DNA from 2 places in the Sneathiella aquimaris genome. Region 2 is predicted to be linked to the other one. Evidence: riboswitches for the same ligand, from Rfam matches in the RefSeq annotation. Region 2 holds a riboswitch; the other holds the start of a gene.

Region 1 (10,958 bases), 1.2 Mb from region 2:
CAATAAAATATTTGTCGGTATCCAGCACTTTTCCCGGTCCGATCATGATGGTCCACCAACCATCCTTACCAGTTAAAGGTTGCTGACTTGCTGCATATTGGTCACCCGTAAGAGCATGGCAGACCAACACCGCATTTGATTTATCTGCATTTAACGTACCATAAGTGTTGTAAGAGACCGAAATATCCCGCATCATTGTTCCGCAATCCAGTGGCATGGGTTGATCTGTTCCCAATATCACGGAATGATGGTTTGCTTCAGATGAGGTATTTGACACGATCAGAACTCTTTTCGCACTGGTTTGATAGAAAAATCTTTGTTTTGGGTTATATTGCTGATAGCTAGGGCTGTCGGGCAATATATGTCAATAATTACTTATCATTTGTCCATCGAATAGTACAAGATATGCCACTGGGCTTGATAATTTCAGGTATAGAATGTGACACAAACAAATAAAAAACTGGAAGCACTCCGAACCGAAATTGATCGATTGGATGATGAGCTTTTAGAGGTTCTTGAACGCCGCGTTAGTATCGTCAAGGATATTGCTGCGGCCAAACGGGAAGAAAAAGTGGACGGGCCGATTTTTCGGCCGGGCCGCGAAGCTAACGTGATGCGCCGGATTCTTGAAAAGCATTCCAGCGATTTGGCGGATGAAGTTGTTGCCCGTATCTGGCGTGAGATGATTTCGGCGGTGTGCCGAATGCAAAAACCACATTCTGTGGCGATCACAGCCCCTGAAAAATCTGTAGGGTTTTGGGACTTGGCGCGCTGTCATTTTGGGTCTGCGACCCCGATGACGCTGCATAAGTCACCGATGGTTGTTTTGCGTGAAGTCTCCAGCGATCCCTCGACCCTGGGTGTTATGCCGTGGCTAAATCTGGAGCGGGATACCTGGTGGGTCCATTTGGCACAAGGAGGCGAAACCGTTCCTAAAGTGCTGGCATGCCTTCCTTTTACACCGAACAGATCGGGCAGCTTTGAGGATCTGACTGCCTTGGTGATCGGGCAGGCCGAGCCGGAACCTTCAGGCAATGATGAAACCCTCATGGTGTTGGTGACGCAAGAGGAAGTCAGTCGCGCCCGTCTTAACGAATATCTGGAAAAAACCGGTATCCCCGGTTACTGCATTGACTCTCGCTCTCCCGTTGCGGAAGAGGGGGACTGGCTCCACCTATTCCAGATCCCCGAATTTGTACCGGAAGATGATCCGCGTCTGGTCGACTTTAAGGAACTCGTCGGCAGTGGTGTCATAAAACTGGTCATTTTGGGAGCCTTTGCGGTTCCCATGAAATCGGAATAATTATCACCCTTTATCCTCTGATCTGAAAGAAAGTCGATGTCTGTCGCTACCCCTACTCCTAAATCCGGTATTTTGGATATAACTCCCTATGTTGGCGGAAAATCAGCCGGTACGGGGACAGGAAAAGTTGTAAAACTCTCTTCAAACGAAACACCTTTAGGGGCAAGCCCAAAGGCGAAAGACGTTTTGAAAGATCTGGCAGACAGTCTTCACCTTTATCCGGATGGCGGCTCTTCTGCTCTGCTGGCGGCAATTGGCGATATTCATGGTCTGGACCCACAGTCCTTGATTTGCGGGAATGGCTCGGATGAGTTGTTGTCCCTTTTGACTAACGCCTATGCCGGGCCTGGGGATGAGGTCCTGTTTTGCGAGCATGGATTTCTTGTCTATGAGCTTGCTGCTCTGGCCAATGGGGCAACCCCTGTAAAGGCGCCTGAGAAAAACCTGACTACAGATGTTGATGCATTGCTCGCCGCCGTAACAGATAAAACGAAAATTGTGTTTTTGGCGAATCCCAATAATCCGACCGGCACCTATATCCCGTTTTCTGAGGTAGAACGCCTGCAGGCGGGGTTGCGATCTGATATTTTGCTGGTGCTGGATGCGGCCTATGCAGAATATGTGACAAAAAGCGATTATGAGGCTGGTATTTCATTAGTAGAACGGTCTGAAAATGTCGTGATGACACGGACATTTTCCAAGATTTATGGTCTTTCTGCCCTGCGGGTTGGATGGGCGTTTGGACCACAGGCCGTGATCGATGTTTTGCACCGGATCCGGGGCCCTTTTAATGTAAACGCGATTGCACAGGCAGCGGCTGTGGAAGCCGTACGAGATCAGGAGTTCGTGCAAAAAGCGCGGGAACATAATGATAAATGGTTGCCGATCTTAACCCAAAGCCTTCGTGGGCTGGGGCTTGATGTCACGGATAGTGTTGGCAATTTTGTTCTGATGAATTTCAAGGATACGGGTAAATCAGCCGCTGATGCTGAGGCATTTTTAAGTGCGCGTGGACTTGTTTTGCGCAGTGTCGCTTCTTACGGTTTGCCAGATAGTTTACGGATGTCGATCGGGCTGGATGATGATAACCGGGCCGTCATAGAGGCCCTTCGCGAATTTCTGGAACAGTAAAATGTCGAAAGAGACCACCGTTAAATTTAAGAAGATGGCCCTGATCGGTATCGGTTTGATCGGATCGTCCATTGCCCGCGCCGCGCGTCAGAAAAATCTGGTCAGCGAAATTGTCTGTTCAGCAAGAACACACGACACCCGAAGGGTAGCGCTTGAACTGGGCATTGTTGATCATGCTTATGAGCGCGCAGCGGACGCTGTGGCCGGCGCAGACCTGATCATTTTATGTACCCCTGTTGGTACCTATGGGGCGCTCGCCAAAGAAATACAGCCGCATCTGGAACCGGGGGCACTGGTAACGGATGTGGGGTCAGTCAAACAAATGGTAGTCGAAGCCATTGAGCCGTTTATTCCGGAGGGTGTTGATTTCGTGGCCGGGCATCCGATTGCGGGTACTGAGAAATCCGGACCGGCCGCTGGATTTGCTGAATTGTTCGAGAAACGCTGGTGTATTCTTACGCCGTCAGAAAAATCGACGGAGGCCGGCATCGAAAAGCTTTCCGATTTCTGGCGCGGAATGGGCAGTAGCGTTGAGAATATGGATGCTAAACATCACGATCTTGTTCTCGCTATTACCTCGCATATTCCGCATTTGGTAGCCTATAATATTGTTGGAACAGCTGATGATTTGCAGGAGGTCACACAATCAGAAGTGATCAAATATTCTGCAGGTGGTTTCCGGGACTTTACCCGTTTGGCGGCGTCTGATCCGACAATGTGGCGGGATGTTTTTCTGAATAACAAAGACGCCGTTCTGGAAATGCTTGGTCGGTTTTCAGAAGACCTGACAGCTTTGCAGCGGGCAATCCGCTGGGGCGACGGGGATGCTTTGTTTCAGATGTTTTCCCGCACCCGGGCTATTCGTCGCCAGATTATTGATGCCGGTCAGGAAACCGCAGAAGCAGATTTCGGACGGACCGCCCATGTTGAGGATCAATCCGATTAAAAGAGGGGATCAATTTTGCCAAGGAAAATTGGGCCCAGATAGATCCCTCCGGTTTGAAATGTCAGCGGTATCTTAAGAACACGGACACCTTCTTCGTTTTCGCGGGCGAGCAAATTTACGGCAAACTCGACGGTTTGAATGTTCTTTCTGTTAAGGCGGCCTGCATCAACGAACGCTTCGATCAGATCATTGAACCCCTTGATATTGGCCGAAAAGGCACCTATTGGGCGGTTGGCCTCGTCTAACGCCAAAGTCCCGTTGGTCACGATCTCGGTATCCCCTTTTAAGAATAGCAGCTCCTGAATGTCGATAGAGCCCCCGTTTTCCCGCCAGGCAGTGATAGTGCCCGCGTTCCTGAAATCCTGCCACGAGCCTTCGAGAACGGCAGAGATAGCCAGCTTTTCAATCGTTTCGCCTAAGAAATGATTTTTGTCATCAATCAACTTGACCTGATCCGCTCGCAGGACAAGTTGACGGCCAGATACGGATGTTTCTTTGTGATCCTTATCTGAATATGTGGTTGGCTGTTCACGCTCGTGAATTTGAAGCCGGTTCACTGTTATCGGTGCGCGCCAGTCAGGCTCAAGTCGAAGATTGGTGCCATCAAGCGCAAGCTTCTCTAATTGTCCGGAGAGGGTCAGAGTTGCGCTACCAAGAAGCGAGTCTGAATTTAGGGTTGCGGACCGGCTTATACCCTTGTCCTGCCAGTTTGTCTTGAGCGTGTTCTTGGCGCCAAAGATCACATGGGTCACATTCCAGGGTTCCATGACAATCCATAAATCCTTCCCTTCAATTCGGGCCTGTCTATCCGGATTGGGTTCTTTTATGGAGAAGTCGGCAAATGAAAGCCGTACTCTGTAAGGGAAGTCAGATATCTCTATAGGACTGTTTTCAATGACATATCCCAGTTCGGTTTTGGCCTTTTTCCAGTTGTGATAGGCCTGTTCTGCGGTGTCGGCAACACTTTTCCACCACAGGGCATATCCCCCAATAAGAACAGCAAGTCCAATCAACGAGGATAGGATGATACGCATGAAATAGTTCCCAATTCTTCTAACGCTTGAGCTTTGTGCAGGCACTCTATAAGTTTACGAGCCTGTCTGTCACTGACTTTCCAATGAAAAGTTTAACCCATTATGCCGAACGCTCACCCTGCGAGTAAAAACACGATTATGCTGACGATGATGCCCGCGGTCTTTGTCTTCTTGTGGAGCACGGGCTTTATCGGCGCAAAGCTTGGGTTACCATATATCGAACCCATGACATTTCTTGCGGTGCGTTTTGGAATTTGTGTTTTATTGTTTTTACCTCTGGTAACGCTAACGCGGACGCGTTGGCCGGACCGCTGGCAGGATTGGGGGCATATCGGATTTGCCGGCCTGCTGATGCATGGGGGATATCTGGGGTTCGTCTTCTGGTCAATTGGATTGGGTGTTCCGGCAGGAACATCGGCCCTTATTGTCGGAATTCAGCCGCTTATTGTCGGAGCGATGGCCGGAATTCTACTTTCTGAAAAAGTAAGCCGGATACAATGGGCGGGGCTATTATTCGGTTTGCTTGGCGTCTTTCTGGTCGTCGCGGAAAAACTGTCACTGGGGGAGGGGTCTGTTTTCGCCATTGGTCTTAGTTTTTTGGCTTTGTTATCCATATCTTTTGGCACCCTATACCAGAAAAAATATTGCTCCGGCATGAGCCTGAAGAGCGGTAATTTCATCCAGTTCATTGTTGCAACGGCCTATTTTGTGGGCATGTCGTTTCTCTTGGAAGACCGTATCATTGTCTGGAGCGGGGAGCTGGTGTTCGCTTTAGCCTGGTTGGTCTTTGTTCTTTCTTTGGGGGCTGTCAGTCTGCTTTACATTCTCCTCAGAAATGGAGCGGCGGCTAATGTCTCAAGTCTTTTCTATCTTGTGCCACCTTGTACGGCTGTCGTTGCTTTCCTATTATTTGACGAACGCCTGGCATTTGTTTCCCTTCTTGGAATGGGAATAACAATTGTTGGGGTGGCTCTTGTGAATATTAAACCCAGAACGGCTTCTTGATGCGTAAATATGACCTTGTAATAGAACCGGACCTGCCGCCGGTTGATCATCCGCTTCCTGACTTACCAGAAGGAGAGGATTTGTGGATATTTGGCTACGGCTCTTTGATGTGGCGGCCGGGATTTGATCACAAAGGGACGGCAGATGCACAGGTGTATGGATATCATCGGTCTTTTTGCGTCTCTTCGGTTGTGCACCGTGGAACCCGAGAAAAACCGGGTTTGGTTTTGGGGCTGGACTCGGGTGGTTCCTGCCGAGGAAAAGCAATTCTGTGCCCGTCCGATATCCGGGAGCCTGTGATCGATTATTTATACCGGCGGGAAATGGTCACGCGCGTATATGTCCCCAAGATGGTGCAGTTAAAACTGCTGGATCGAGATGAAAGGGTGACAGCGCTGACTTTTGTTGCGGATCCAAAGCATGAACAATATTGTGGCCGCCCAACGATAGAAGAAGCGGCGCGTATTATTGCGTCGGCGTCAGGCCGCGGTGGTCCCAATCGGGATTATCTGAAAAGCACCGTAGATCATTTGGACGAATTCGGTATTGCAGACGGCCCGTTGCATAAGATTTTGGCTTTGGTTGAAGGCTAGGGCGGCATGTTTGCAGACAAAAAAACACCCCCAGCCAAAAATGCGTGAGGGTGTTTTCAAAACAAACAGGGTGGGGACAGACAAAAGGGGGGGAATCTGTCCCTGTGCTCCCTATTTGAACAGTGATTTTGCGACTGGCTCGATATCCGCTTTATCCAGACCAATATCTGCAAGACAACGACTGTCCAGTGAATTCAGGGCGTTTACTGTCTTTCTGTAACGACGTTGCTGTTGAAAGGCATCAACCAGCTTTTCAGCACGAATGACAACAAAAAGAACAGCCCGTTGAATTTCTTCAGCGGCATTATAGGATGTATTAAATGGTAAGACAGTCATCGCTCAATCCTCACTAAATTCGATGACCGACATATAAGACAGTTCTTTCGAAATGAGATTCAGAATTATGGCACTTCACCTATGCAGTTTTTGCATATCTTAGAGCTTTCTGATTTAAGGATTAATTATTTATTTTGGTGTATCCGGCGAATTTTCCTGCCAGCTTTCTTCAAAGATCAGATCGTCTAACAATAACCGTTTTCGCCAGCCTTTTGCTTCCAGCTCTGGCTGGGAATAAAGCTCATCCACATATCCAAGGCATAGATATCCAACGATTTCAATGTCTTCGGGGATATCCAGAAGTGATTTAAGGTCGGAATCGTGAAAGATACTGACCCAACCAACGCCAATACCTTCAGCCCGCGCCGCCAGCCACAGATTTTGTATCGCGCAAACGGTGCTGTAAACATCCATATTCTGGTTATGGGTACGGCCCAAAACCACCTTGCCGCCGCGGCTTCGATCACAGGTGATACAGATATTGATCGGCGCTTTTCGAATGCCTTCCAGCTTCAGGGATTGATATTTTGATTTTTTCTCGCCGGTGAACATTAAGGCAGCTTCATCATTTGCTTTTGAAAAGGCCTGCCAGATCCGATTCCGATTCTGTTGGTCGCGGATTAAAATAAAGTTCCATGGCTGCATGAATCCAACAGAGGGTGCGTGATGAGCGGCCAGTAAAATCCGTTGTAAAACATCGTCCGGTATTTCTTTGGGTAAAAACTGATCCCGGACATCCCGCCGCGTGAAGATAGCTTTATAAACCGCATCCCGTTCTTCCGTGGTAAAACGGTCTGCATCCGTCAGCATGATGTGTTCTTTCATTGTTCGATCCCCAACAACTTGCAAAGACACCCGTTCTGCTGTCCACGCAGTAGGGCTATGGTGTCTGGCCGGTCTTCTGACTAAGGGTCGTTTGGTTGATGGGCCTTCCCGGATTGCTCCAGTGGTATTTCCCTAACCATCACCATCACAGCGTTGGGCACGTTCCGGAGTATCACCGGATTCCCGATTCTCCCGACAACGCGGGCACCAGACGCCTTAATATGCGCACGGTTATTTTCTGAAAACAAGGACAAAGGGCGGACATCTTTGTCGGACCGCTAGCTACATTTTGAAAATCCGCAGGAAGCACAGGTATCACAGCCCTCACTCTTGATTAAGGACGCTTCACCGCATTCGGGGCATTGCCGTTGTAGACCGGTTCGATCCTGCATTTGGGAACTGCCGACGCTTTGTCGTTTTGAGTTTGTTTCCGGATCCCGTTTGGCCGGATCCGGTAAGAAACCAATTTGAACAAGATGGGTTTCAACCACATCTCCAATGGCAGCCAGTAGTGAAGGCACATAGCGCCCTTGCATCCAGGCACCACCGCGGGGGTCGAAAACAGCCTTCAATTCCTCAACGACGAAACTGACATCACCGCCACGCCGGAAAACGGCTGAGATCATTCGCGTCAGAGCCACTGTCCAGGCGAAATGCTCGACATTTTTGGAATTGATGAAGATTTCAAAGGGTCGGCGCCGACCATCCTGAATAACATCGTTCAGGGTGATATACATTGCATGATTGCTTTCCGGCCACTTCAATTTATAAGTCTGGCCGGGCAGAGTGCCGGGGCGGTCAAGCGGGCGGGTCATGTAAACAATACCGCCGGCTTCAAAACTGTCTTTTGGCCGGGGTGTTGGTTCCTCCAGAGGTAGCGAGGATTGCGATTGGTTTTCCTCTGTTTTGCTGGTTTCCAGAACGGCGCCCGTGATGTCGTTGGGGCGGTACGTGGTGCAGCCCTTGCAGCCGGTTTCATAGGCTTTCAAGTAAATATCCTTGAAATGCTCAAAGCTGATATCTTCCGGGCAATTAATGGTTTTCGAGATGGAACTATCAACAAACTCCTGAACGGCCGCCTGCATTTTGACATGATCCATCGGCTTTAGAATCTGCGCGTCCACAAAATAATCGGGAAGCGGTACATTTTCGCCCTTCAACCTTCGGAATAACCTGAGCGCATAGTCCGTAACCTCTTCGGCCTTGCGGGTGCCATCCGGCATCAGGACATTCCGGGTATATGAAAAACTGAAGACAGGTTCCAATCCACTGGAGATATTATTGGCCAGCAGGGAAATGGTTCCTGTGGGGGCGATGGAGGTCAGAAGTGCGTTTCGAATACCATGCTTTTTAAGAGCGTCCTGAATGTCTGCATCAAGTTCCTGAACGGTTTCCCCGGCCAGATACTGGTCTTTGTCGAAGAGAGGAAACGCGCCTTTTTCTTTGGCCAGATCGGTAGAGGCAAGGTAGGCGGACCGCCGAATGGCCGCCATCCATTGGCGGGTTATGGAAACGGCCTCATCTGATCCATAGCGTATGCCGCACATGATCAAGGCATCGGCCAACCCGGTAATACCCAGACCAATCCGGCGTTTTGCATTGGCTTCCTGTGCTTGCTGTTCCAACGGAAAACCAGACACATCAATCACATTATCCATCATACGAATTGCTGTGCGAACAAGGCTGTCCAATTGCTCCAGATCCAGATGGGCACTTGTTTCAAAAGGTTTTTTGACAAGTTTTGTCAGATTGACAGAGCCAAGTAAGCAGGCACCATAGGGTGGCAAAGGTTGTTCGCCGCACGGGTTGGTGCCCGAAATTGTTTCCGCATAATGCAGGTTGTTACGCCGATTGATCCGATCGATAAAGATGACCCCCGGTTCAGCAAAGGCATAGGTGGAGCGCATGATTTCGTCCCACAGGGCCCGTGCGCTGACCGTTTTATACAAGGTCCCTTCAAATACAAGATCCCAGGAATCGTTTTTCTTTACCGCCTCCATAAAGGCGTCGGTCACCAGAACCGATAAATTGAACATGCGAAGGCGGCCCGGTTCGCGTTTGGCAGTGATGAAATCCTGAATGTCCGGATGATCGCAGCGCATGGTCGCCATCATCGCACCCCGACGGGATCCCGCACTCATTATGGTGCGGCACATACTATCCCAAACATCCATGAAACTTAAGGGACCGGATGCATCAGACCCCATTCCGTGAACAGGGGCGCCTTTAGGCCGCAATGTCGAGAAATTGTAACCGATTCCTCCGCCCTGTTGCATGGTAAGGGCGGCTTCCTTCAGATTGTCAAAGATGGAGGACATATCATCCGGGATATCCCCCATCACAAAACAGTTGAACAGGGTTACTTTTCGCTTGGTGCCGGCCCCGGCAATGATTCGGCCAGCGGGTAGAAATTTGTAATCCTCAAGCGCTTCGTAAAAAGATCTTTCCCATTTTTCAGGGCTTTTTTCAGGGGCCGCAAGTGCCTTTGCGATGCGCTTCCAGGTATCTTCAATGGATCGCTCAACCTGTTTGTTATCGGCAGATTTAAAGCGATATTTCATATCCCAGATTTGCTGTGAGATCGGGGCGACTGAAGACATGGGAACTCCTGGCTAACCAAAACTCTAATTTACGACAGTATATAGTAAACACCCCGATAAATGAAATGATCGATCCATATATTAAACCGTTTTGGTTGGTTGCCTTAGGAGAGATGGGCTTTGCGTCCTTCTTCAACCAGCTCTTTTGTTTTCGGCTCGATTGTCTCTTTCAGCTGCGCCATGAAGTCTTTGCGTTTCAAACCAGCGGGAATTGGTGGAAGGAATTCGATTATGATGGTTCCGGGTTTACAGACGAACTGTTTCCGTGGCCAGAAAACACCGGTGTTCAGGGCCATCGGTGTGACGGGGGTATCCAGTTTGGAATAAAGGGCCGCAATACCCGGCTGATAGGGAAGATCACTGTCCAGCGCGCTGCGCGTACCCTCTGGGAAAATGACAATTGGCCGGTCATTTGACAGCGCATCCTGTGCCTGTTTGATCATCGCTTTTAAAGCGGCAGCATGGCCGTTTCTGTCAACCGCAATCATTTCGGTCTTTTTGCAATACCACCCGTAAATCGGGATGCTCAACAGCTCTTTTTTCAAGACCATGGCTGGATCTTTCAGCAACGCGTGAAAAACCATGGTTTCAAATGCGGACTGATGTTTTGCGGCGATGAGGCCAGCCCCTTTTGGAATATATTCCTGTCCGCGAATCTCGACTTTAAGGCCACAGATCGTGCGCATCAGGAACATTATCCCGCGGGTCCAGATTGATTGGCCCAGCACAATCCATTTTTTGTCAAATGCCAGGGCAGGCAAAAACAGAAGGTTCATGAAAATGGACCAAAGCCAAAAACACGGAAAAAAGAGAGTTGATCTTAAAAAAGTCACGTATCGGGTCCACTCATAGCAATCATTTCAATTCTGGCTCGAACCAGACTGATGACATATTTGTTAAACTCAGCAACCAGTACATACAGTAACTTGGGGCTGCGCCACCAGCGTTTTAGTGCATCGGTATCATCAGCGGGAGCATAGGCGATCAGGTTTTTGTCCGGAAGTTGCCGACGCAACTCAACAAGGGATCTGGGCATATGATAGGCGCTGGTCACAACCAGAATGTCATTAAAGCCATGCTCCTCGGCCCAGAGCGATGCTTCATAGGCGTTTCCAACCGTATCTTTTGCAATTCGGCCAAGATCGACACAGCAATCCATAAGAACGGTGCTTTCTCCCATTGCTT
Region 2 (10,958 bases):
ACCATTCCAGAGTGCCATGTGCCCCGATATGAACCAGGGCATCCAATTCATTGCCAGAAATCGTGCCGTGATGTTGTAGCCACAAATAGAAGGCCACATATCCGTGACAGGGAATTCGGGCGAGATCATGGTAATCATCGTCCCGTTCTGCCCGATGGCCTCTTTCCGGCTGCAAGGCAATGCTCACTTGTCCTTGGCGAAGGGCCCGAAATTCAAAGAACCCATTTCGGCAAGTAGGATCGTCTTCAGGGTCGCCCCACGCATCGCTTAAGTCCTGACGCAACTCACCAGGCAAGGCTTTCAGTGCTTGAAGATAAAGCTCCAGTGGCCACGTCACGGTGGATTGCAAAAGCTGGTTTGCCAGTGCTTCCGTCGGACCCGTCTGATATCCTTCTTTGTTTAGGAACGACAGTATTGCGTCCATCGAGGCGAGCGCATCCAGACCAACCGCATGCGCGATCTGATGATCTTTGCCCGGATAGGTGGACAATATAAAGGCCAGATGTTTTTCTGCCGCTGTTTTTCGGGCGAGCGTAATCCAGCGGCTGACCTGCTGAACAATCGCCGCAACCCGATTAAGGTCTGCACGGTGATAAAATCTTGAAAACTGCAAGTCTTCATGTCGGTTAGACGGCTCTTTAAAGCTTGTGACGGCTGTAAAAATTCGTCCATCCACCTCTGGCATGGCAACAAACATAGCAAGGTCTGCCGGTGACAAACCCCGTTCGCTCTCCGCCCATTTCTGGCTGGGTGCTGTGGACAAGGCCGTTTGAAAAACAGGGCATCCCGCGACTTCTAACGGAGATTTTCCGTTTGCCCCTTTGGCCGAAAAAGCCGTTAGATTAACAATCGCCTCAGGCTGCAATCCGGGCAACAACGCCTCAAGCCAGACAACCGTTTCATTCGCTTTCAGAGAGGCTGCGAAAACACCAAAACAGGCGAACCCCTTCTTACGAAATGCCCGGATCAGCGCGTCGACAGGCTCCAGATCGGCCGAGGTCAAATAGGACCGGTAAAAACTGATGATAATCGGACTTTGCGGAACGGCGGAAAAAGCTTCAAGTGTTTCAGCATATCCATGGTCAGGATCATAAAATCCATGCAGCGGAAGAGGCTGAACGCTCTCTTCAAAATCAGCATCTTCTGGCAGGGCGCCCGCCATGATTTTTAGCGCAGTTTCGGCCGCCGGTGCCCCGCCCTGATCACATAATGACTTCAAGCGCCGTAACGTCGGGACACTGACTGTCGACATTGCATCAAGGCGCGGATCATTCCGGCCGTCCGCAGGCAAAACCGCCAATGCAATCTTTTCCCTCCGGGCCAATTCATTTACCGCTGACAACCCATACTGCCAATATTGCTCGCCGCCGATAAGCCGGATCAGGATAGCCTTGGCGTCCTGCAACGTATTTTCGATATAGACATCGACCGAAAGCGGATGCTTCAGCGCCGCAAGATTGGCAAGCCGTACACTGGGCAAGTCCTCACGGGCCTGCTCCCAGCCTGCCGCGAAAGCCCCAAGATCACTGTCGGAAAACGACAAGACAACAAGATCAGCAGGATCCTGCCCCAGATCCTGTGCAACCTCGTTTTCTTCCAGACCATGACTTTCGCGAAAGACTACATGCATGAAAAATCCTTAACAGGCCTCGGCAAGGATCAAATTTACAGCGGGCGCATCCAAATCATGATGCTCCGCGATGACGACCAAACGACTTTCCCGCGGGCTCTGTCCCCATGCTTTATCATACTGCATCTGCACTCGAGAATTGACCGCTTGCAGCAAAAGACGCATCGGTTTTCCCGCTACGGCAACATACCCTTTTACTCTCAGAATATGATGCTTGTTGGCAAGATCAATAATCGCTGCTTCCAGACGGGCAGGGTCAGAAATTTCGGGCAGATCAACAATGATGGAATTGAAGTCATCATGCTCATGATCATCAGATCCGTCATGACAGGAAGGGCGTGCGTCCAGATCATCTTCAGCGGCCGCATTCAAACCAAGAATGACCCGTGGATCAACATCCCCATTAGTCATATCCAGTATCGGCAGGGTTTTTGTTGCAACCTCTGTGATCGCGGTGCGAGCCCGAGCCTTCAGGCTTTCATCTGCAAGGTCTGCCTTTGACAATAACACCAGATCTGCACATGTGATCTGATCATTGAAAACCTCAGCAAGCGGTGTTTCGTGATCCAGGCTATCATCGGCCAGTCGCTGGGCATCGACGGCAGCAACATCCGGCGCAAAACGGCCCGCTCCGACCGCTTCAGCATCCGCAACTGCGATCACGCCGTCAACGGTAATCCGGCTTTTGATCGCTGGCCAGTTAAAGGCTTTCAACAATGGCTTGGGCAATGCAAGTCCTGACGTTTCGATGACAATATGCTCAGGCTGTTCAGGCAGGGCCATCAGTGCTTCGATCGTGGGAATAAAGTCATCCGCAACCGTGCAGCAGATGCAGCCATTTGCCAACTCAACAATATTTTCAAGAGGGCAGTTTTCATCCGCGCAGGATTTAAGGATATCCCCATCCACACCCACATCGCCAAATTCGTTCACCAAAACGGCCAAGCGCTTACCTTGCGGATTTTGCATCATTTTACTGATCAGCGTTGTTTTTCCGCTTCCCAGAAAACCGGTGATTACAGTGACAGGAATTTTTGTCAAATCAGACATCTAAGAAACTCACTTTTCAGAAATAGAGGAATGCGCGCCTGTCATCGGCGGCATACGGGAAATCACTTGTTTGCGAAAGATAACCGGACGCTCTCGCCAAGGAACCAGGCCATCGTCCGTCTTATGATAGGCGGCAACACCTTTCAGGATATCTTCTACATCGGTTTCTGCGTCCATATGCCCATACACATAGGACCAGCGCCCTTCCCCTGCAAGCGCAACGGTACACCCATTTGAGCAGGCAGAAAGGCATTTAACAGGCAGAATTTTTATATTTTCAGACTCATTCTTTTCAAGCAGGGCTTGATAAAGACTTTCACCGGGCTTGGCGGTTGCTGTCTCTGCTATCGGGTTTTCCTCCGCATTAGATATGCGGTCACTTTTTTTGCAAGTGATACAGACATTTAGCACGACGCTCAATTTTTGCTCCATTCCATACAGGAACAGGGGGAGCCATCACGCAAACCGAACCTCAATCATTCGGAAAGCCCGCTGTAGAACACCCCGTCCACATTCGATCCTTCTTGGGTTGGCAGGTCTCCCGGCTTCTGAATACCCGATTCTTGCTCTCAGGCAGGCATCTGTCCTTCCCGGTATTACCCAGTGGCTAATAGATGCGTTTCCAGCTTACGGTCGCGGGGGCGGCTGATTTGGGCAAAATCCAACGGTTCGGACTTGGCCTGTTACATTCCCTTTTCACCCGGATCCAAACAATAGATCCAGACACCAACTCATTGTCGATACAGCACAAGGCTTCAAACTGTCAAGGTTATGGAACCAAACAAACCATTATGATCGCCGATTTCCCTTGCGGACCCACTCTGAAATCGCGTTAGGCAACTGCATCCACGGGCAAACTTTTTCGAAACCCGTTTGGTGTAATCCCAAAATGGCTTTTGAAGACCCGCGTGAAATGCGACGCATCACAAAATCCGGTGGACAACGCAATGTCTGTTATCGGCTGTGCTGTCGATGACAAAAGAAACCGGGCATTCTCCAGCCTGATCAGCTTATCGGCCTGCGCCGGGCTCATATCCAGCGCTTTTATAAAATGGGTTTCCAATTTTCGGCGTCCGACATTCAATCGCCGGGCAATCCGTGAGATGGTTTGAGGCACTTCCATTTCCTGTTGCATAATATGCAACGCACGCCGTACAAGCTCATCCGGCGTCTGAATACTGAGCGGGATACCCGGTTGTGTTTTCTCTCCGCCCAGCGCTGTATCAATAATCATGATATGCAGGCTTTTTCTGGCCTGATTGATCCCTACATGCCTCTCAACCAGAAAGGCCGCAAGTTGGGCCGCACTTGTGCCGCCCGAACAGGTTATCCGGTCTCCATCAACAACAAAAATCTGATCCGACACCGGTTCCACTCCGTCAAACTGATCAACAAAATCAGCGCGATGAAACCAACTCACACAACTGCGTCTGCCATCCATAAGTCCAATCTTGTGCAGGATAAAGCTGCCCGTGCAAATCCCAATAATCGGCACTCCTTTTTCAGCAGCCGTTTTCAGATATCGGCAATATTCCGCATCAAGATTACCAACTTCATCAATGAGGCCCCCAACTACCGCGATATAATCAAACTTTGATGGATCCCCCAATCGTTCTGTTGGTGTCACGGGAACACCGCTGCTGCACCTGATTGTATCCATGGTTGGTGACAAAATGGACCAACGGCATAAAATAGGACGACTGCCATCCCCGTCATCGGCCGCAAGCCGGAGTACGTCAACAAAATTTGCAAACGCGCTCAAGGTGAAATTTTTCGCCAGAATGAAGCCGACAGAAAGCCTGACTTCCTGTTGTGCGAGCTGCTTTTTTTGCATCTTTACTCTCTCTTGCGCAAATATACCAGAAAACCTTCGCAATTATACCATAGCAATCCAGTTGTTTCGATCACTATTCAAATGTTCACTTAAGGAATTGTCATGACACACTTTTCTGGATTATCTCTCCTTGCCAACGCCTTTTCGGGTCATAAAAACTGGACTGAGCAATGGCCGGACGCCACGCCTAAATCGGAATATGATGTCATCATCATTGGCGCGGGCGGTCATGGCTTGGGCGCCGCCTACTATTTAGCAAAAGAACATGGCATAACGAATGTCGCTGTTCTGGAAAAAGGCTGGCTGGGGGGTGGTAATACGGGCCGGAACACAACCATCATCCGGTCTAATTATCTGTATGATGAAAGCGCCGGTCTTTACGATCATGCCGTTGACCTATGGGATGGCTTGAGTCAGGAACTCAACTATAATGTGATGTTTTCCCAGCGCGGCGTCATGATGCTCGCTCATAGTGTCCATGATGTCCAAAGCTTCAAACGCCATGTACATGCAAATCGATTAAACGGCGTCGACAATAAGTGGCTGACCCCAGAGGAAGCAAAAGCCATCTGCCCGCCCCTGGATATTTCAAGCCACCGGCGCTATCCGGTTATGGGGGCAACTTTCCAACAAAGAGCCGGAACCGCCAGGCACGACGCTGTGGCGTGGGGATATGCGAGGGCCGCCGCCGCCCGCGGCATCGATATCATTCAAAATTGTCCCGTACTTTCCATCCGCCGCAGCCCTGATGGGGCGGTAGAGGGAGTGGAGACTGATAAAGGCTTTATAAAAGCGAAGAAGATTGCCGTTTCAGCCGCGGGCAACACCTCGGTGATCATGCAAACCGCAGGGGTCAAGCTGCCGTTGGAAAGCTATCCACTACAGGCACTCGTGTCTGAACCGGTCAAACCGATATTTCCCTGTGTTGTTATGTCAAACAGTGTTCATGCCTACATTAGCCAATCCGACAAAGGTGAACTGGTGATCGGTTCCGGGACAGATCAATATACGTCCTATTCCCAAAGGGGGGGCCTGCCATTGATCGAACATACAGTGGCGGCAATCTGTGAAATATTCCCCATTTTCAGGCGCATGAGAATGCTGCGCAAATGGGGCGGTATTGTCGATGTAACACCGGATCGCTCTGCTATTCTGGGGAAAACACCGGTCAAAGGACTTTATGTAAATTGTGGTTGGGGAACCGGTGGTTTTAAAGCCACCCCCGGCGCAGCCCATGTGTTGGCCCACACAGTAGCTCGGGATGAGCCCCACCCGATCAATGCACCATTTACACTGGAAAGATTTCAAACAGGCCGCCTGATTGACGAAGCCGCCGCGGCTGCGGTTGCTCATTGATCAGGGTCGGTGTCAAGGATACGCACATGCTCTTAATCCATTGCCCCTATTGTAAAGAAGACCTCCCTGAGCTGGAATTTTCCTATGCAGGAGAAGCCCATATTGCCCGTCCCGAAAACCCCGCGGACCTTGACGATGAAGCCTGGCGGGACTTTCTGTTTATTCGGAGTAACGTTCGCGGCATTCATCTGGAACGCTGGCGTCACATTCACGGATGTGCCCGTTTCTTCAATGCGGCAAGGAATACAGTCACTGACAAATTCCTGCTCACCTATAAAAGTGGCCTGCCCCGTCCGTCCGACGATACCCTGAAAGAGTTGGCCAATGACTAACTACCGGATACAAAACAAAGGGCGCATCAATTACAAAAAACGCATTAATTTTTCATTTGATGGCAAAAATTATCAGGGATTTGAAGGCGACACGGTTGCCTCTGCATTGCTGGCAAATGGCGTTCATCTAATGGGCCGGTCTTTCAAATATCACCGCCCAAGGGGGCCTGTTACAGCAGGATCTGAAGAGCCAAACGCCTTGATCGGAACCCAGCGACCGGACCGCGCCTCTGACCGGTATGAACCCAATACGCGGGCAACTTACCAGGAAATATATGAGGGCCTGATAACCACGAGCCAAAATAATTGGCCTTCTCTGACGTTCGATGTTGGCGCGATCAATGATCGATTTTCGAAATTATTTTCCGCGGGCTTCTACTACAAAACCTTTATGTGGCCCAAAAGTTTTTGGGACAAAGTCTACGAGCCCGCAATCCGTTCCGCTGCGGGTCTTGGTGTTTCTCCGGATAAAGCAGATCCGGATCACTATGCCTCCCGCTACCTGCATTGCGACATTCTGATCATTGGCGCAGGCCCTTCCGGTATCGCCGCCGCCTTACAGGCATCAGAAAACGATACGGCGTCAATCGTCCTTGTGGACGAAAATTCTGAAATAGGGGGCACCCTTCTCTCTGAAACACAGGTAACCATTGATCAGGAAGCCGCCAGCGATTGGCTGGCCAATGCCCTAACCAAACTACAAAACAAACAGAATGTTCGAATACTGACACGAACAACAGCCATCGGATATTACCACCAGAATATGGTGGGGTTAGCCCAGAAACTGACGGATCATCTATCTTCACCTCCACAGGATGCGCCCCGGGAACGGCTTTGGCGGGTGCGGGCGAAACAGGTCGTTCTGGCTCAGGGCGCAATGGAGCGGCCGCTTGTTTTTGACGGAAATGACAGACCGGGCGTCATGCTCAGCGGTGCGGCAAGCATCTATTTGAACCGGTATGGTGTTTTAGTCGGTCGAAAACCGGCATTTGTGACCTCCCATGACAGCGCTTGGTATTCAGCTTTTGAACTTGCGGATGCTGGTGCGGATATTGCCGCCGTTATTGATACCCGCTCTGATGTAAATCAGGCGCTTTGCGCCGAAGCAGACAAAAGAGGGATCCCCTATTTTCTGAACCATACGGTCAGTAAAACACAAGGCCGACTACGCATCAGCGCACTGACAATGAACGCGTTGAACGGCGACATTGTGAAGCCCGGGAATGTCATTCCCTGTGACGCGCTGCTCATGTGCGGTGGCTGGACCCCCTCGCTGCATCTCTTTTCGCATACAAAAGGCACTCTGAACTGGGATGAGAAGCAACAGGTTTTTCTTCCTGGCACCCTAACCGAGGAATGTCAAATTGCTGGCGCCTGCCGAGGTTTGTGGGGGATAGAAACATGCCTGGAGGATGGCATAAAAGCTGGGCTTGCAGCTTTGGAGGCGCTCCAATTGACCACAGATCAAATCTCCCATTCGGTTGCAAATGACCATATGGGGGAAGGTGTCACTCATAAGGAATTGCCCTCCGACAAACCTATAAATTCCCAAAAAGCATTCATCGATTTTCAAAATGACGTTTTGGCGAAAGACATTCGACTTGCCGTCCGCGAAGGCATGCGATCCATTGAACATGTCAAACGATACACCACAAATGGTATGGCAACGGATCAGGGTAAAATGTCCAATATGAACGGCTTGACCATTGCCGCTGATGCTTTGGGCAAAGACATTCCGAAAGTTGGACTAACAACCTTTCGCCCTCCTTACACACCCACTACCTTTGGAACCTTTGCCGGATACCATAAAGAGCAATGCTTTGAAGTCACGCGCAAATCACCGATCGATCGTTGGGCTGAAAAGAACGGAGCCGTTTTCGAGCCGGTGTCTTTGTGGCGCCGCGCCTGGTATTTCCCAAGATCAGGAGAGTCTCTGCACGATGCTGTGGCGCGTGAATGCGCGTCGACCCGCAAATCGCTCGGCATTTTCGATGCTTCTACTTTGGGAAAGATCAATATTATTGGCCCTGATGCCGCTGAATTCCTGAACCGTCTTTATACCAACCCCTGGACAAAGCTCGCGGTCGGTCGGTGTCGCTATGGTGTTCTTCTGGGAGAAGACGGATTTATTCGGGATGACGGCGTTATTGGCCGAATGGCGGAGGATAATTTCCATGTCACCACAACAACGGGTGGTGCCGCAAGTGTCCTCAATATGATGGAGGATTATCTGCAAACAGAATGGCCTGATTTACAGGTATGGCTAACATCGACGACAGAACAATGGGCGACCATTGCCATTAACGGGCCAAACGCACGCAACATGCTGGCGCCGTTGGTCGAAGGGTTGGATATTTCCGATACCGCTTTTCCTCATATGTCGGTTGCTGATTGCACGGTTGCCGGCATGAAGGCCCGACTATTCAGAATGTCGTTCACCGGTGAGCTAGGCTTCGAAATCAACGTCCCCGCGTCGCAAGGGCTTCTTCTGTGGGATGCACTGATGGCAGCTGGTAAACCCTATGACATATGCCCATATGGCACGGAAACCATGCATGTCTTGAGAGCCGAAAAAGGATATATCATTGTCGGGCAGGATACCGATGGAACCCTTACTCCTTTTGACGCTGGTCTTGGTTGGGCAATTGGTAAAAAGAAACCCGATTTTGTAGGCAAGCGGTCACTTGATCGCCCCGATATGCACAAAACCGACAGAAAACAGTTAGTCGGCCTTAAAACAAAAATACCGGAACAGGTCCTCGAAGAAGGAGCACAGATTGTCAACACCCCGGACGAAGTCATTCCCGCGAAAATGGTAGGGCATGTCACATCCTCTTACTGGAGCGAAACTCTGGGGCACTCCATAGCTTTGGCCGTTATCGAAAATGGACTAAACCGTCTGGGGGAAACCGTCTACATTCCTATGCCAAATGAGATATTGGCGGCTGAAATAGTGAAAACCGTTTTCTATGACCCCGATGGTCTTCGTTTAAACGGGTAAGGAACAATTATGAATATACAGATACCCGATACGCTTAACATATCAGCCGATACCCTCCACATCGAAGCAGACCCAAACGCTCCGGTATACCTGCGGCTTAATCCTCACATTGTGCGGTTCAACTTGCGTACAGTCTGTGCCCAGCTGACAAGATTTTCAGAAGAATTTGGCATAACAATTCCAGACACTATTCATACGTGGAACAGGTTAGGTACGAAAAGCGCGCTATGTCTCGGGCCGGATGAATGGCAATTACAAATTGACCCGGACGAGAAAGAAGAGATCATCAATCGCTTTGCAGCACTTGGGAAAACAGTTCCTCATAGCCTGAGTGATATTTCGGACCGTCAGATATCCATCGAAATTGGCGGACCAAAAGCCATTGAGTTACTCTCCATCGGCTGCCCCAGAGATCTCTCGACCCTTTCTGTAGGAAAAGGGACAAGAACCCTTTTTGATACTGTCGAGGTCACAATTTTTCGGCAAGCCGCCACCACTTTTCACCTCGAAGTCTGGCGTTCATTTTTTCCGCATGTTTGGGCTTTGCTAAATACCGGCACAAAAGAAATAGCAACTGGCCTTTAACAAAAACGAAACCATAATAACATTTATTTATATTTATATTCTCTTAGAAGGAGTAATCACTAAATATTCGATCTTTTTATTTAAACCCGCAGCAATAAATGGATCCCGATTTCTTTGCTTTTGTTAATTCTATCTTTACTGCCAGGCCATATTAATTAACCACTAGCATTAATATAAAAATGGAGCTGGCTTAATGTACAGAATTCCTCTCCGCGTTGGCATCCTGTCAGCAGCTTTGTTCGGCCTTCCCGCCCAGCTTGCCTTTGCCGATGAAGCGGCACCGTCAACGTCCCTTATTACAGAAGCAGCCATTTCAAATGCGCGCACCTGGCTTGCTAACCCGGTTGTTCGTGTCTCCATCGACTCACAAAACAAAAAATACAGCGCAATTGATCAATCGACGATCGATGACCTGGATAAGCAATGGCGAAAAGAACGCAAAGAAAAAGACCAACCCCTTATCGCAGCAACCCTGAGCAGTCCCCTCTCAAATTACCTCCTTCAAATACAAGCCGCCTCAGTCGGTTTATATACGGAAATGTTTGTAATGGACGCGAAAGGGCTGAATGTCGGGCAAAGCTCGATCACGTCTGATTTCTGGCAAGGAGATGAGGCCAAATTTCAGAAAACATTTCCAAAAGGAAGTGGTCAGATCTTTATTGATGAGCCCGAATATCATGAAGGGTCAAAAACCTGGCGGGCACAGGTCAATATGACGATTTCCAACAATGACGACAAACCGATTGGTGCCGTTACGATTGAGTATAACCTCACTGAGCTCCAAAGACGCCACAAGATGTCGAAAGGGAGCTAAATCATGAAATATCTGCACAATCTCAAAATTCGGACAAAACTCGCAATCAGCTTTTCGACACTCATTGTCGTTGCCATCATCATGGCTGCCATCTCTTTTTGGTCGATCACGGACATACAGAAGGCAGATACAGAAAGCCGTATCGCCATCGATATGGACGAAACCTACCTAAAGTTTCAGACATCCTTCTTTGAACAAAGAGAAGGGCTTCTGTATTTTTTACTCACAGGCGACCGCAATGGCCTGGCGACTTACAATACATACCAGAAAGTCTCGGAAGGGTACTTTGATACACTAAAAACGCTGTCGACTAATTATCCCTCCGTGGCCGAAAAGATTGCCCAATTAGGGGCACT

Evidence for each region. Region 2 has a riboswitch for cobalamin ahead of OIR97_RS04180 (DUF1636 domain-containing protein). Riboswitches for the same ligand answer to the same signal wherever they lie in the genome.
Region 1: another riboswitch for cobalamin. It lies ahead of bluB (5,6-dimethylbenzimidazole synthase); the one in region 2 lies ahead of OIR97_RS04180 (DUF1636 domain-containing protein).

The regions. Positions count from the first base shown of each region.
Region 1 is NZ_CP112881.1:3,661,065-3,672,022, reverse strand. It holds gene metX (homoserine O-acetyltransferase MetX) at 1-217, opposite strand, end outside; gene OIR97_RS17335 (chorismate mutase) at 440-1,303, shown strand; gene hisC (histidinol-phosphate transaminase) at 1,340-2,434, shown strand; gene OIR97_RS17325 (prephenate/arogenate dehydrogenase family protein) at 2,436-3,380, shown strand; gene OIR97_RS17320 (DUF2125 domain-containing protein) at 3,377-4,414, opposite strand; gene OIR97_RS17315 (DMT family transporter) at 4,517-5,419, shown strand; gene OIR97_RS17310 (gamma-glutamylcyclotransferase) at 5,419-6,012, shown strand; gene OIR97_RS17305 (DUF1127 domain-containing protein) at 6,124-6,348, opposite strand; gene bluB (5,6-dimethylbenzimidazole synthase) at 6,478-7,173, opposite strand; cobalamin riboswitch at 7,223-7,400, opposite strand; gene OIR97_RS17295 (adenosylcobalamin-dependent ribonucleoside-diphosphate reductase) at 7,452-9,773, opposite strand; gene OIR97_RS17290 (lysophospholipid acyltransferase family protein) at 9,878-10,549, opposite strand; gene OIR97_RS17285 (YdcF family protein) at 10,603-10,958, opposite strand, start outside.
Region 2 is NZ_CP112881.1:900,809-911,766, reverse strand. It holds gene cobN (cobaltochelatase subunit CobN) at 1-1,630, opposite strand, end outside; gene cobW (cobalamin biosynthesis protein CobW) at 1,640-2,680, opposite strand; gene OIR97_RS04180 (DUF1636 domain-containing protein) at 2,690-3,091, opposite strand; cobalamin riboswitch at 3,195-3,426, opposite strand; gene OIR97_RS04175 (GlxA family transcriptional regulator) at 3,513-4,514, opposite strand; gene OIR97_RS04170 (sarcosine oxidase subunit beta family protein) at 4,617-5,870, shown strand; gene OIR97_RS04165 (sarcosine oxidase subunit delta) at 5,897-6,202, shown strand; gene OIR97_RS04160 (sarcosine oxidase subunit alpha) at 6,195-9,203, shown strand; gene OIR97_RS04155 (sarcosine oxidase subunit gamma) at 9,213-9,788, shown strand; gene OIR97_RS04150 (hypothetical protein) at 9,982-10,602, shown strand; gene OIR97_RS04145 (methyl-accepting chemotaxis protein) at 10,606-10,958, shown strand, end outside.